Regions from separate parts of the Streptomyces sp. NPDC037126 genome, predicted to be linked through region 1. Evidence: predicted binding sites of a transcription regulator. Region 1 holds the regulator's gene; the other holds the start of a gene.
What was found. The regulator HrcA, encoded in region 1, represses chaperone genes, less so after heat shock. The targets are predictions, from matches to a motif close to TTNGCACTCNGNNNNNCNGAGTGCNAA.

Region 1 (5,792 bases):
TCTCGTACGGGCCCTGGTCCGCGCCCGACTGCGGCTTGAGGCCGAGGACGTCGGCGTAGAAGCGGTAGCAGGCGGCGAAGTCGGTGACCAGGAGCCGTACTTGGGCGAGTTCCATGCTGTCCCCCAGGTGTGTCAGGACCAGCGGCCGGTGCGTCCCAGCAGAAGGGCCGCGGCGGCGGTGCCGGCGGTGGATGTGCGCAACACGGTAGGACCCAGCACGTACGCCTTGGCACCCGCCTCCTCGAACAGCGCCAACTCGTCGCGGGCGACACCGCCTTCGGGGCCGACGACCAGCACGATCTCGCCCTCGGTGGGGAGTTCGGCGGTGGCCAGCGTCCTGCGCACGTGCTCGAAGTCGGAGTGCAGCACCCCGGCGAAGTCGGCCTCGGCGAGAAGTGCGGCCACCTGCTTGGTGGTCGCCGCGTCCGCGACCTGGGGGAAGCGCACCCGCCGGGACTGCTTCCCGGCCTCGCGGGCGGTGGCCCGCCACTTGCCGAGGGCCTTCAGCCCCCGGTCGCCCTTCCACTGGGTGATGCAGCGGGCCGCCTGCCAGGGCACGATGGCGTCGACGCCGGTCTCGGTCATCGTCTCGACGGCGAGTTCGCCCCGGTCGCCCTTGGGCAGGGCCTGGACGACGGTGATGCGGGGGCTCGGCGCGGGCTCCTCGGAGATCCCGCCCATGTGCACGACCAGCCGGTCCTTGCCCTCGCTGCCGATCACCTCGCACACGGCGTAGCGTCCGGCGCCGTCGGTGAGGACGACCTCCTCGCCGGGCTGCAGCCGCTTGACGGACACGGCGTGGCGGCCCTCGGGGCCGTCCAGGACATAGCGGTGGCCGTCGGGGTCGAAGTGCTCGACGACGAAGACCGGGGCGGTCATCTCAGGCCTCCCTTGGCCGACAACGCTGTCCGGGCGACGGCGAGTTCGTCGGACAGCACCTCCACGAGCCGTCCGGCGGGCAGCTCCCGGGCCAGCCGGTGGCCCTGCCCCGCCCACAGCGCCATGCCCTGCGCGTCCCCGGCCTTGGCGGCGGCCTTGCGCAGCGGGGCGGTGAGGTGGTGGATCTCCGGGTAGGCGGCGGGGGCGTAGGGGCCGTGCTCGCGCACGAACCGGTTGACCAGGGCGCGCGCCGGGCGGCCGGAGAACGCCCGGCTCAACTCGGTGCGCACGAACAGGGGGTTGGTGAGCGCCTGCTTGTGCACGGCCGGGGCGCCGGACTCGGCGGTGGCCAGGAAGGCGGTGCCCAGCTGGGCCGCGCTCGCGCCCGCGGCGAGGACCGCGGCGATCTGGCCGCCGCGCATGATGCCGCCCGCGGCGACGACCGGGATGCGCACGCTCTCCCGGATCTGGGTGACCAGCGACAGGAGGCCGGTGCCGGAACCGTCGATCTCCGGTATGTCGCGGTGCGTTCCCTGGTGACCGCCGGCCTCCACGCCCTGTGCGATCACCGCGTCCGCACCCGCCCGCTCCACCGCGAGGGCCTCCTCGGCGGTGGTGGCCGTGACCAGCGTGAGGGTGCCGGCCCGGCGCAGCCTCTCCAGGACCTCCTCGCCCGGCACGCCGAAGTGGAAGGAGACCACCGGCACCGGGTTGTCGAGGAGGACGGCGAGCTTGACGTCGTAGCCGTCGTCCCGGCCGCTGTCCGGATCGCCCAGCTCGGTCTCGTACCAGGCGGCCTCGCCGGCCAGCTGGTGGGCGTACATCTCCACGGCGCCGGACTCGGCGTTGGCCGGCTGCGGCATGAACACGTTCACGCCGAAGGGGCGGCTCGTGAGCCCCCGCAGCTGCTTGATCTCCTGGTACATGCCGTCGGCGGTCTTGTATCCGGCGGCGAGGAACCCGAGGCCGCCGGCCTCGGAGACGGCGGCGGCGAGCTGCGGGACGGAGACACCGCCCGCCATGGGGGCCTGCACGATCGGGTGGGGAAAGAGATCGGTCAGCGCGGAGGACATGACCGCATGTTGTCACGTCCTGTGCACAAGTCCGAATCCGGGCTTCCCCTGGCATAAGCCAGGGGCAGCCTCACCGATCGGCACTCTTCTCAGCGCCCGTTGAACGCGTCCTTCAGCCGGGAGAACAGGCCCTGCCGACCCGGCTGGCTGTGCCTTCCCGGGGGCGACCCCCGGACCCCCGGCCGCAGCACCGCCGGGCGTCAGCGCCCGTTGAACGCGTCCTTCAACCGGGAGAACAGGCCCTGCTGACCCGGCTGGAACTGGCCCTGGGGGCGTTCCTCGCCGCGGAGCTTGGACAGTTCGCGCAGCAGGCGCTCCTGCTCGGGGTCGAGCTTGGTCGGGGTCGTGACCTCGACGTGGACGATCAGGTCGCCCCGGCCGCCGCCGCGCAGATGCGTGACGCCCCGGCTGTGCAGCGGGATCGACTGGCCGGACTGGGTGCCCGGGCGGATGTCGACCTCCTCCAGACCGTCCAGGGTCTCCAGCGGCACCTTGGTGCCGAGCGCCGCCGCGGTCATCGGGATGGTGACCGTGCAGTGCAGGTCGTCGCCGCGCCGCTGGAAGGTGGAGTGCGGCAGCTCGTGGATCTCGACGTACAGGTCGCCGGCCGGACCGCCGCCGGGGCCGACCTCGCCCTCGCCCGCGAGCTGGATCCGGGTGCCGTTGTCGACACCGGCCGGGATCTTCACCGTCAGGGTGCGGCGCGAGCGGACCCGGCCGTCGCCGGCGCACTCCGGGCAGGGGGTCGGCACGACCGTGCCGAAGCCCTGGCACTGGGGACAGGGCCGGGAGGTCATGACCTGGCCCAGGAAGGACCGGGTCACCTGCGAGACCTCGCCGCGGCCGCGGCACATGTCACACGTCTGTGCGGTGGTGCCCGGGGCCGCGCCCTCGCCGTTGCAGGTGTTGCAGACGACCGCGGTGTCGACCTGGATGTCCTTGGTCGTCCCGAAGGCCGCCTCGTCCAGCTCGACCTCGATCCGGATCATCGCGTCCTGGCCACGCCGGGTGCGCGAGCGCGGCCCGCGCTGCGACGCCGTGCCGAAGAACGCGTCCATGATGTCGGAGAAGTTGCCGAAGCCACCGGCCCCGAAGCCGCCCGCGCCCGCGCCGCCCGACTGGGAGAGCGGGTCGCCGCCGAGGTCGTAGACCTGCTTCTTCTGCGGGTCCGACAGCACCTCGTAAGCGGCGTTGATCTCCTTGAACCGCTCCTGGGTCTTCGGATCCGGGTTGACGTCCGGGTGCAGCTCGCGGGCGAGCCGACGGAAGGCCTTCTTGATCTCTTCCTGCGACGCGTCGCGGCGCACGCCGAGAACGGCGTAGTAGTCCGTGGCCACTTACGACTCCGCCAGGATCTGTCCGACGTACCGTGCCACTGCGCGTACCGCTCCCATCGTTCCCGGATAGTCCATGCGGGTCGGTCCGACCACGCCGAGCTTGGCAACCGCCTCGCCGCCCGAACCGTAGCCCACCGACACCACGGAGGTGGAGTTGAGTCCTTCGTGGGCGATCTCGTGCCCGATGCGCACGGTCATGCCCGGATCCTTCGCCTCGCCGAGGAGCTTGAGGAGCACGACCTGCTCCTCCAGTGCCTCCAGGACGGGCCGGATCGTCAGGGGGAAATCATGTCCGAAGCGGGTGAGATTGGCGGTGCCGCCGATCATCAGCCGCTCCTCGTTCTCCTCGACGAGTGTCTCCAGAAGGGTGGAGAGCACCATGGAGACCGTACCCCGGTCCTCGGCCTCGAAGGCGTCGGGCAGGTCCTCGACCAGCTTCGGCACGTCCGCGAAGCGGCGGCCCGCGACCCGGCTGTTCAGCCGCGCGCGCAGGTCCGCCAGGGACGCCTCGCCGAACGGCGCCGGGCAGTCGACCATCCGCTGCTCGACCCGGCCGGTGTCCGTGATCAGCACGAGCATCACCCGCGCGGGCGCGAGCGAGAGCAGCTCCACGTGCCGCACGGTGGACCGGGTCAGGGACGGGTACTGCACGACGGCGACCTGCCGGGTCAGCTGCGCGAGCAGCCGCACCGTGCGGGCCACGACGTCGTCGAGGTCGACGGCGCCCTCGAGGAAGTTCTGGATCGCCCTGCGCTCGGGCGCCGTCATCGGCTTGACGCCCGCGAGCTTGTCCACGAAGAGCCGGTAGCCCTTGTCGGTGGGGATGCGCCCCGCACTGGTGTGCGGCTGGGCGATGTACCCCTCGTCCTCCAGGGCCGCCATGTCGTTGCGGACGGTCGCCGGGGAGACCCCCAGGTTGTGCCGCTCGGTGAGCGCCTTGGAGCCCACCGGCTCCTCGGTGCCGACGTAGTCCTGGACGATCGCGCGCAGCACCTGAAGCCTGCGTTCACTCAGCATCCGCGCGCACCTCCAGCACGTCGTCCCCTCAGTCCGGCGATTTGTCCCACCTGGCACTCTTCGCATGTGAGTGCCAGTCTTCCCCGGCCAGTGTACGGCCGGGGGGTGCACCCCGGGCAAGGTCGGCCCCGTCCCGGCCGTCCGTACGGCTAGCGTCGCGGTATGACGGTGACTTGGGAAGAGCTCGGGTGGGAGCGGCTGACGGACGGGGTCGGACGGTGCCGGCTGCCCGGCTGGGACTGCACGGTGGGGCTGGTCCTCGGCGAGGGTACGGCACTGATGGTGGACGCCGGGTCGAGTCTGGCCGAGGGCGCCCGGCTGCGGGCCCGGGCCGAGGAGCTGACCGGCGGCCGTGTGACCCATCTCGCGCTGACCCACGCCCATTTCGACCATGTCTTCGGCGCCGCCGCGTTCGCCGGGGCGCGGGTGTACGCGGCCGTCGGCGTCGACGCGGTCTTCGCCCAGGAGCGGGAGGAGCTGCGCCGGGACGCGGTCGGCAACGGCCTCGCGGCGGCGGACGCGGACGAGGCGGTGGACGCCCTGGCCCCGCCCCGGCACCTGGTCTCCGGCGAGTGGACCCTCGACCTCGGCGCGGGCCGGCAGGTGCTGCTGGCCAACGTCGGCCCGGGCCACACCGCCCACGACCTCGCCGTGTGCGTGCCGGGTCCCCGGGAGGTGGTCTTCTGCGGCGACCTGGTGGAGGAGTCCGGCGAGCCCCAGGCGGGCCCGGACGCGGTGCCGTCCCGCTGGCCGGACGCCCTCGACCGGCTGCTGGCGCTCGGCGGCGAGGACGCGCTGTACGTGCCCGGTCACGGCGCGGTGGTGGGCGCGGACTTCGTACGACGTCAACGGGACGCGCTGGCGGCGCGCTTCGGCGTGTCGTGAGCGCCGGCGCGGTGCTTCTCCTATCGTCATCCGAATGCGCCCACCCGTCTCCCGCCACCGCCCTTCCAGCGAGGGCCCCTCGGGCCCGCGGCCTCGTACGTACTCCGCGGACCTGACCCCGCCCTGGAAGAAGCCGGCGCCGGTGCCCGAGGTGCCCGCGGAGCCGGGCCTGGTGGTGGAGGAGCCCGGCACCGGGTTCTGCGGCGCGGTGATCCGCTGCGAGGCGGGCACGGTGACCCTGGAGGACCGCTTCGGCAAGCACCGGGTGTTCCCGCTGGAGCCGCGCGGCTTCCTGCTGGAGGGCCGCGTGGTGACCCTCGTACGCCCGTCCTCGGGCCCGGCACGGCCCACCCGCACGGCCTCCGGTTCGGTCGCCGTGCCCGGCGCCCGCGCGCGCGTGGCCCGCGCCGGCCGCATCTACGTCGAGGGCCGGCACGACGCCGAGCTGGTGGAGCGGGTCTGGGGCGACGACCTGCGCATCGAGGGCGTGGTCGTGGAGTACCTGGAGGGCGTCGACGACCTGCCGGCCGTCGTCGCGGAGTTCGCCCCGGGCCCGGACGCCCGCCTCGGCGTCCTGGTGGACCATCTGGTGCCGGGCAGC
Region 2 (5,792 bases), on a different contig from region 1:
GCCCCGACGGCACCCCGGTGCTCCTGCGGGACCAGAACCGCCGGCGCTGGAACCGCATGCTGATCGCCCGCGGCATCCAGGCCCTCGCCCGCACCGAGGCCACGGCCACCGGTGCCCCCGGCCGCTACGCCCTCCAGGCGGCCATCGCCGCCTGCCACGCGCACGCGTACACCTACGAGGAGACCGACTGGGCGACGATCGCCACCCTCTACGGCCTGCTCGCCTCCCGTGCGCCCTCCCCGGTCGTCGAACTCAACCGCGCGGTGGCCGTGTCCATGGCCGAGGGCCCCGGGGCCGGGCTGGCGATCGTCGACGCCGTCGCCGGGGAGCCCGCGCTGCGCGGCTACCACCTGCTGCCGAGCGTCCGCGCCGACCTGCTGGCCCGGCTCGGGCGCACGTCGGAGGCCCGCGAGGAACTCGTGCGGGCCGCGGAACTCACCCGCAACGAGAGGGAACGCCGGCTGCTGCTGACGAGACTCGCCGGCCTTCCCCAACCACCTGACCGGCGCCGCCCTACGATGGCGTGGTCGTGGCGGGGTGCCCGATCAGCATGGTCGGCGCCCCCGCGACGCGGGTGAGGAACACCGTCGCCGCGCCCGGCCCCTGCGGCTTGACCTTCCGCCGCAGCTCCTCCGGCTCGACCGCCGACCCGCGCTTCTTCACGGTCAGGTTGCCGACCTCGCGTTCCCGCAGCAGGGCCTTCAGCTTCTTCACGTTGAAGGGAAGCCGGTCGGTGATCTCGTACGCGGAGGCGTACGGCGTGGGGCGCAGCTCGTCGGCGGTGACGTACGCGATGGTCGCGTCGACCAGCCCGCCGCCCACCTCGTCGGCGACCTCGGCGACCAGGTGCGCGCGGATCACCGCGCCGTCGGGCTCGTACAGGTAGCGCCCCACCGGCCGGACCGCGGGGTCGGGCAGCCCCCGCCCATGGAGGGTGCGCGGGCCGGGCAGCAGGGTGGCCCGGACCCCGCCCGGCGCCCCGGTCCCGAACCAGAGCACCGCTTCCTTCACGTCGCCGCCGTCGGAGATCCACTCGGCCTCGGCCTCGGCGGGCACCGCCTCGTGCGGGACGCCCGGGGCGATCTTCAGGGCGGCGCGGGGCGCCTTGAGGGCGGCGGCCACCGCCCACGACAGCGGCGGCGAGTACGCCTCGGGATCGAAGATCCTGCCGCGTCCGCCCCGGCGCGCCGGGTCCACGAACACCGCGTCGTACCCGGCGGTGTCCACGTCCGTGACGTCGGCCTCCCGCACCTCGATCAGCCCGTCCAGGCCCAGCGCCCCGGCGTTCGCCCGCGCCACGGCGGCCGTCAGCGGGTCCCGGTCCACGGCCAGCACCCGGATCCCGGCCCGCGCCAGCGCGATCGCGTCCCCGCCGATCCCGCAGCACAGGTCGGCCACCGACCTCACGCCCAGCTCCCTGAACCGCTCCGCCCGGTACGCCGCCACGCTCGCCCGCGTCGACTGCTCGACGCCGTTCGGGGTGAAGAACATCCGCTCGGCGTCCGCCGCCGGGAACTTCGCCGCGGCCCGCTGCCGCAGCCGGGCCTGGCCCAGTGCGGCCGACACCAGTTCCGCGGGATGGTCGCGGCGCAGCCGGGTCGCGACGGCGAGTTCGTCCGCCGGGGCGGTGTCGCGGACCTCGTCGAGGAGGGCACGGCCTTCGGGGGTGAGGAGCAGAGCGAGGTCGTTCACCGGGTCATTGTGGGCCAGTCGGTGGACCGTGCGCCCGCGGGCGGCGGTGTCGGCCGGGGATCCGGGCCGCTGCCTGGGAGGATCCGGCACCATGCGAGTAGTACTACAAAATGACAAAAGTCGGACACGGACGCGAAGGGCCGCCCTCGGCTGCGGGGCCGCCCTCCTGGCCTCCACCGCCCTCGTCACCGGCTGCTCCGGCTCCGGCGCCGCCACCGCCCCCCGCCCGGCTCCTCCCGGACAGGGCGGCGCCGCCCATGCCACCCCGGACCCCCGGGCCGTCCAGGCCGCCGAACACGCCCGTCTGGTCGCCGCCGCCAAGCGCTGGGGACTGGACCAGGTCCCCGTGACGCCCCCGCCGCCACCCGCGACCAAACCCCGTATCACCGCACGCGCCGGGTTCGAGGTGGACCACCAGGAGGACTGGGACCTGCCCCCCGTCTTCACCACCGTCCCGACGAAGAACAAGGTCGTCTTCCTCACCATCGACGACGGCTCGGAGAAGGACCCCCGGTTCCTGCAGATGATGCGGGACCTGAAGATCCCGTACACCGCCTTCCTCAGCAACTACCTGGTGAAGGACGACTACGGCTACTTCCGCAAGGCGCAGTCCTACGGGAACACCCTCAACAACCACACCCTGCACCACCCGTACCTGCCGGGCCTGTCCTACGACGAGCAGAAGCACGAGATCTGCGACATGCAGGACATCATGCAGAAGCAGTTCGGCAAGCGCCCGAAGGTCTTCCGCCCGCCCTACGGCAACTACAACCAGGACACCCTCGTCGCCGCCAAGTCCTGCGGCATCAAGTACGCGCCGATCTGGAACGAGGAGGTGTACGTCGACCACTGGGAGTTCCGCGAGGACGACCAGCAGCTGCGCCGCGGCGACATCGTGCTCACGCACTTCCGCGGCCGGAGCGACTGGGACGGCACGATGGTGGACGACATGCGCCGCTTCCTGAACAAGGTCACGCGCGAGGGCTACGCCGTGGCCCGCCTGGAGGACTACCTGTGAGGCGGGCGCGGGGCCTGGCCGCGGCCCTCGCCTCGGCACTGCTTCTCGCGGGCTGCGCCCAGACCGTCGACCCCATCGAACGCCTGGGGAAGAAGGCGGCCGAGGGAGTGCGCCCGCACAGCCCCGCCCCCGTCCAGCCCTACCAGTACTGGGGTCTGAGCGAGCCCCTCGCCCTGCCCCCGTCGCACTCCGCCCGCCCGCTCTCGGCGCGCCCGGGGGACGACGTCCTCCCGCCGGTCGTGGACCACGTCCCCACCCACGACCGGGTCGTCTTCCTCACCTACGACGGGGGCGCCGAGCGGGACCCCCGCTTCGTCACCATGGTCCGCGAACTCCGGCTCCCCGTGACCATGTTCCTCACCGGCAGCGCCGGCAGCGCCGGCGGCACCGGCGACGGCCACCTCGCCCGGCTGCGCGAGGCCGGCGCCGGCATCCAGAACCACACCCTCGCCCACCGCGCCCTGGCCGGACTGCCGTACGCCGGCCAGCGCACCGAGATCTGCGGCCAGCAGGACCGGCTCCGGTCCCGGCTCGGCGTCCACCCCCGCCTCTTCCGCCCGCCCTACGGCGCGTACGACACCTCGACCCTGCGCGCGGCGGCCGACTGCGGCATCTCCACGGTCGTCCTCTGGCGCGCCGCGATGACCCCGACCGACCTCGCCTTCACCCGGGGCCCGCACCATCTGCGCCCCGGCGACATCGTCCTGGTCGGACCGGACGAGTCCACGGGGCCGTCCCTGCGGGAGCGCACCGCGTGGGTGCTGCGGCGGGTCCAGAAACGGGGGCTGACGGTGGGACGCCTGGAGGACTACCTGTAGCCCAGGAGCCGGGCCCGTCCGGGGGTGCCGCCCCGGGGGCGGCGGCGCCGGCACGGGCCGCGTGGCCACTCCGGTTGCCCAAGATCGGCCGACGCGCCGCACTGCATTGGCACTCCGCTTGACCGAGTGCTAATCGCGGTCATAGTCTCGGCTCTGGCACTCCCCCCTGGAGAGTGCCAACAACGCGACGGGCAGGTCCGGCACCCGCGACGACGGATCCACCTGGTCGCCACCTCAGACAGTTAACCCCGTGAGATCTCCGAAGGGGGAGGTCGGATCGTGACGACCACCAGCTCCAAGGTTGCCATCAAGCCGCTCGAGGACCGCATTGTGGTCCAGCCGCTCGACGCCGAGCAGACCACCGCCTCTGGCCTGGTCATCCCGGACACCGCGAAGGAGAAGCCCCAGGAGGGCGCCGTCCTCGCCGTGGGTCCGGGCCGCTTCGAGAACGGCGAGCGCCTGCCGCTCGACGTCAAGGTCGGCGACGTCGTCCTGTACAGCAAGTACGGCGGCACCGAGGTGAAGTACAACGGCGAGGAGTACCTCGTCCTCTCGGCTCGCGACGTGCTCGCGATCATCGAGAAGTAGTTCCACCTCGAGCAACCTTTGCTTCCGAACTGCGCCCCTGGCCCCCGCGACCGATAACGAAGCCGGGCGCCCGGGGCGCAGTTGTCTTTACACCCACAGATTTCCGAGAGGGCTTCCGCTGTCATGGCGAAGATTCTGAAGTTCGACGAGGACGCCCGTCGCGCCCTTGAGCGCGGCGTCAACAAGCTGGCCGACACGGTGAAGGTGACGATCGGCCCCAAGGGCCGCAACGTCGTCATCGACAAGAAGTTCGGCGCCCCCACCATCACCAACGACGGTGTCACGATCGCCCGTGAGGTCGAGATCGAGGACCCGTACGAGAACCTCGGCGCGCAGCTGGTGAAGGAGGTGGCGACCAAGACCAACGACATCGCGGGTGACGGCACCACCACCGCCACCGTGCTCGCCCAGGCGCTGGTGCGCGAGGGCCTGAAGAACGTCGCCGCCGGCGCCTCCCCGGCCGCCCTGAAGAAGGGCATCGACGCCGCCGTCAAGGCCGTCTCCGAGGACCTGCTCGACTCGGCCCGCCCGATCGACGAGAAGTCCGACATCGCCGCCGTCGCCGCGCTGTCCGCCCAGGACCAGCAGGTCGGCGAGCTGATCGCCGAAGCGATGGACAAGGTCGGCAAGGACGGTGTCATCACCGTCGAGGAGTCCAACACCTTCGGTCTCGAGCTGGACTTCACCGAGGGCATGGCCTTCGACAAGGGCTACCTGTCGCCGTACTTCGTGACGGACCAGGAGCGCATGGAGGCCGTCCTCGACGACCCCTACATCCTCATCAACCAGGGCAAGATCAGCTCCATCCAGGACCTGCTGCCGCTGCTGGAGAAGGTCATCCAGACCGGTGCCTCCAAGCCGCTGCTGATCATCGCCGAGGACGTCGAGGGCGAGGCCCTGTCGACCCTGGTCGTCAACAAGATCCGCGGCACCTTCAACGCCGTCGCGGTGAAGGCCCCCGGCTTCGGCGACCGCCGCAAGGCGATGCTCCAGGACATGGCGATCCTCACCGGTGCCACCGTCATCTCCGAGGAGGTCGGCCTCAAGCTCGACCAGGTCGGCATCGACGTGCTCGGCTCCGCCCGCCGCGTCACCGTCACCAAGGACGACACCACGATCGTCGAGGGTGCCGGCAAGTCGGAGGACCTCACCGGCCGCGTCGCGCAGATCAAGGCCGAGATCGAGAACACCGACTCCGACTGGGACCGCGAGAAGCTCCAGGAGCGCCTCGCGAAGCTGGCCGGCGGCGTGTGCGTGATCAAGGTCGGCGCCGCCACCGAGGTGGAGCTGAAGGAGAAGAAGCACCGTCTGGAGGACGCCATCTCCGCGACCCGCGCCGCGGTCGAGGAGGGCATCGTCTCCGGTGGTGGCTCCGCGCTGGTCCACGCCGTCAAGGTCCTCGAGGGCAACCTCGGCAAGACCGGCGACGAGGCCACCGGTGTCGCGGTCGTCCGCCGCGCCGCCGTCGAGCCGCTGCGCTGGATCGCCGAGAACGCCGGCCTCGAGGGCTACGTCATCGTCTCCAAGGTGGCGGAGCTGGAGAAGGGCAACGGCTACAACGCCGCCTCGGGCGAGTACGGCGACCTGGTCAAGGCCGGCGTCATCGACCCGGTGAAGGTCACCCGCTCCGCCTTGGAGAACGCCGCTTCCATCGCCTCCCTGCTGCTCACGACCGA

Region 2: the regulator HrcA is predicted to act here: its motif matches at 3,635-3,661, upstream of groES (co-chaperone GroES).

What each region holds. Positions count from the first base shown of each region.
Region 1 is NZ_JBVJTD010000001.1:220,523-226,314, reverse strand. It holds gene ACZ7FF_RS00980 (VOC family protein) at 1-115, opposite strand, end outside; gene ACZ7FF_RS00975 (16S rRNA (uracil(1498)-N(3))-methyltransferase) at 133-879, opposite strand; gene ACZ7FF_RS00970 (nitronate monooxygenase) at 876-1,952, opposite strand; gene dnaJ (molecular chaperone DnaJ) at 2,153-3,289, opposite strand; gene hrcA (heat-inducible transcriptional repressor HrcA) at 3,290-4,306, opposite strand; gene ACZ7FF_RS00955 (MBL fold metallo-hydrolase) at 4,469-5,191, shown strand; gene ACZ7FF_RS00950 (DUF3097 domain-containing protein) at 5,226-5,792, shown strand, end outside.
Region 2 is NZ_JBVJTD010000005.1:23,186-28,977, forward strand. It holds gene ACZ7FF_RS14125 (RNA polymerase sigma factor) at 1-578, shown strand, start outside; gene ACZ7FF_RS14130 (class I SAM-dependent methyltransferase) at 514-1,692, opposite strand; gene ACZ7FF_RS14135 (polysaccharide deacetylase family protein) at 1,784-2,710, shown strand; gene ACZ7FF_RS14140 (polysaccharide deacetylase family protein) at 2,707-3,528, shown strand; gene groES (co-chaperone GroES) at 3,808-4,116, shown strand; gene groL (chaperonin GroEL) at 4,240-5,792, shown strand, end outside.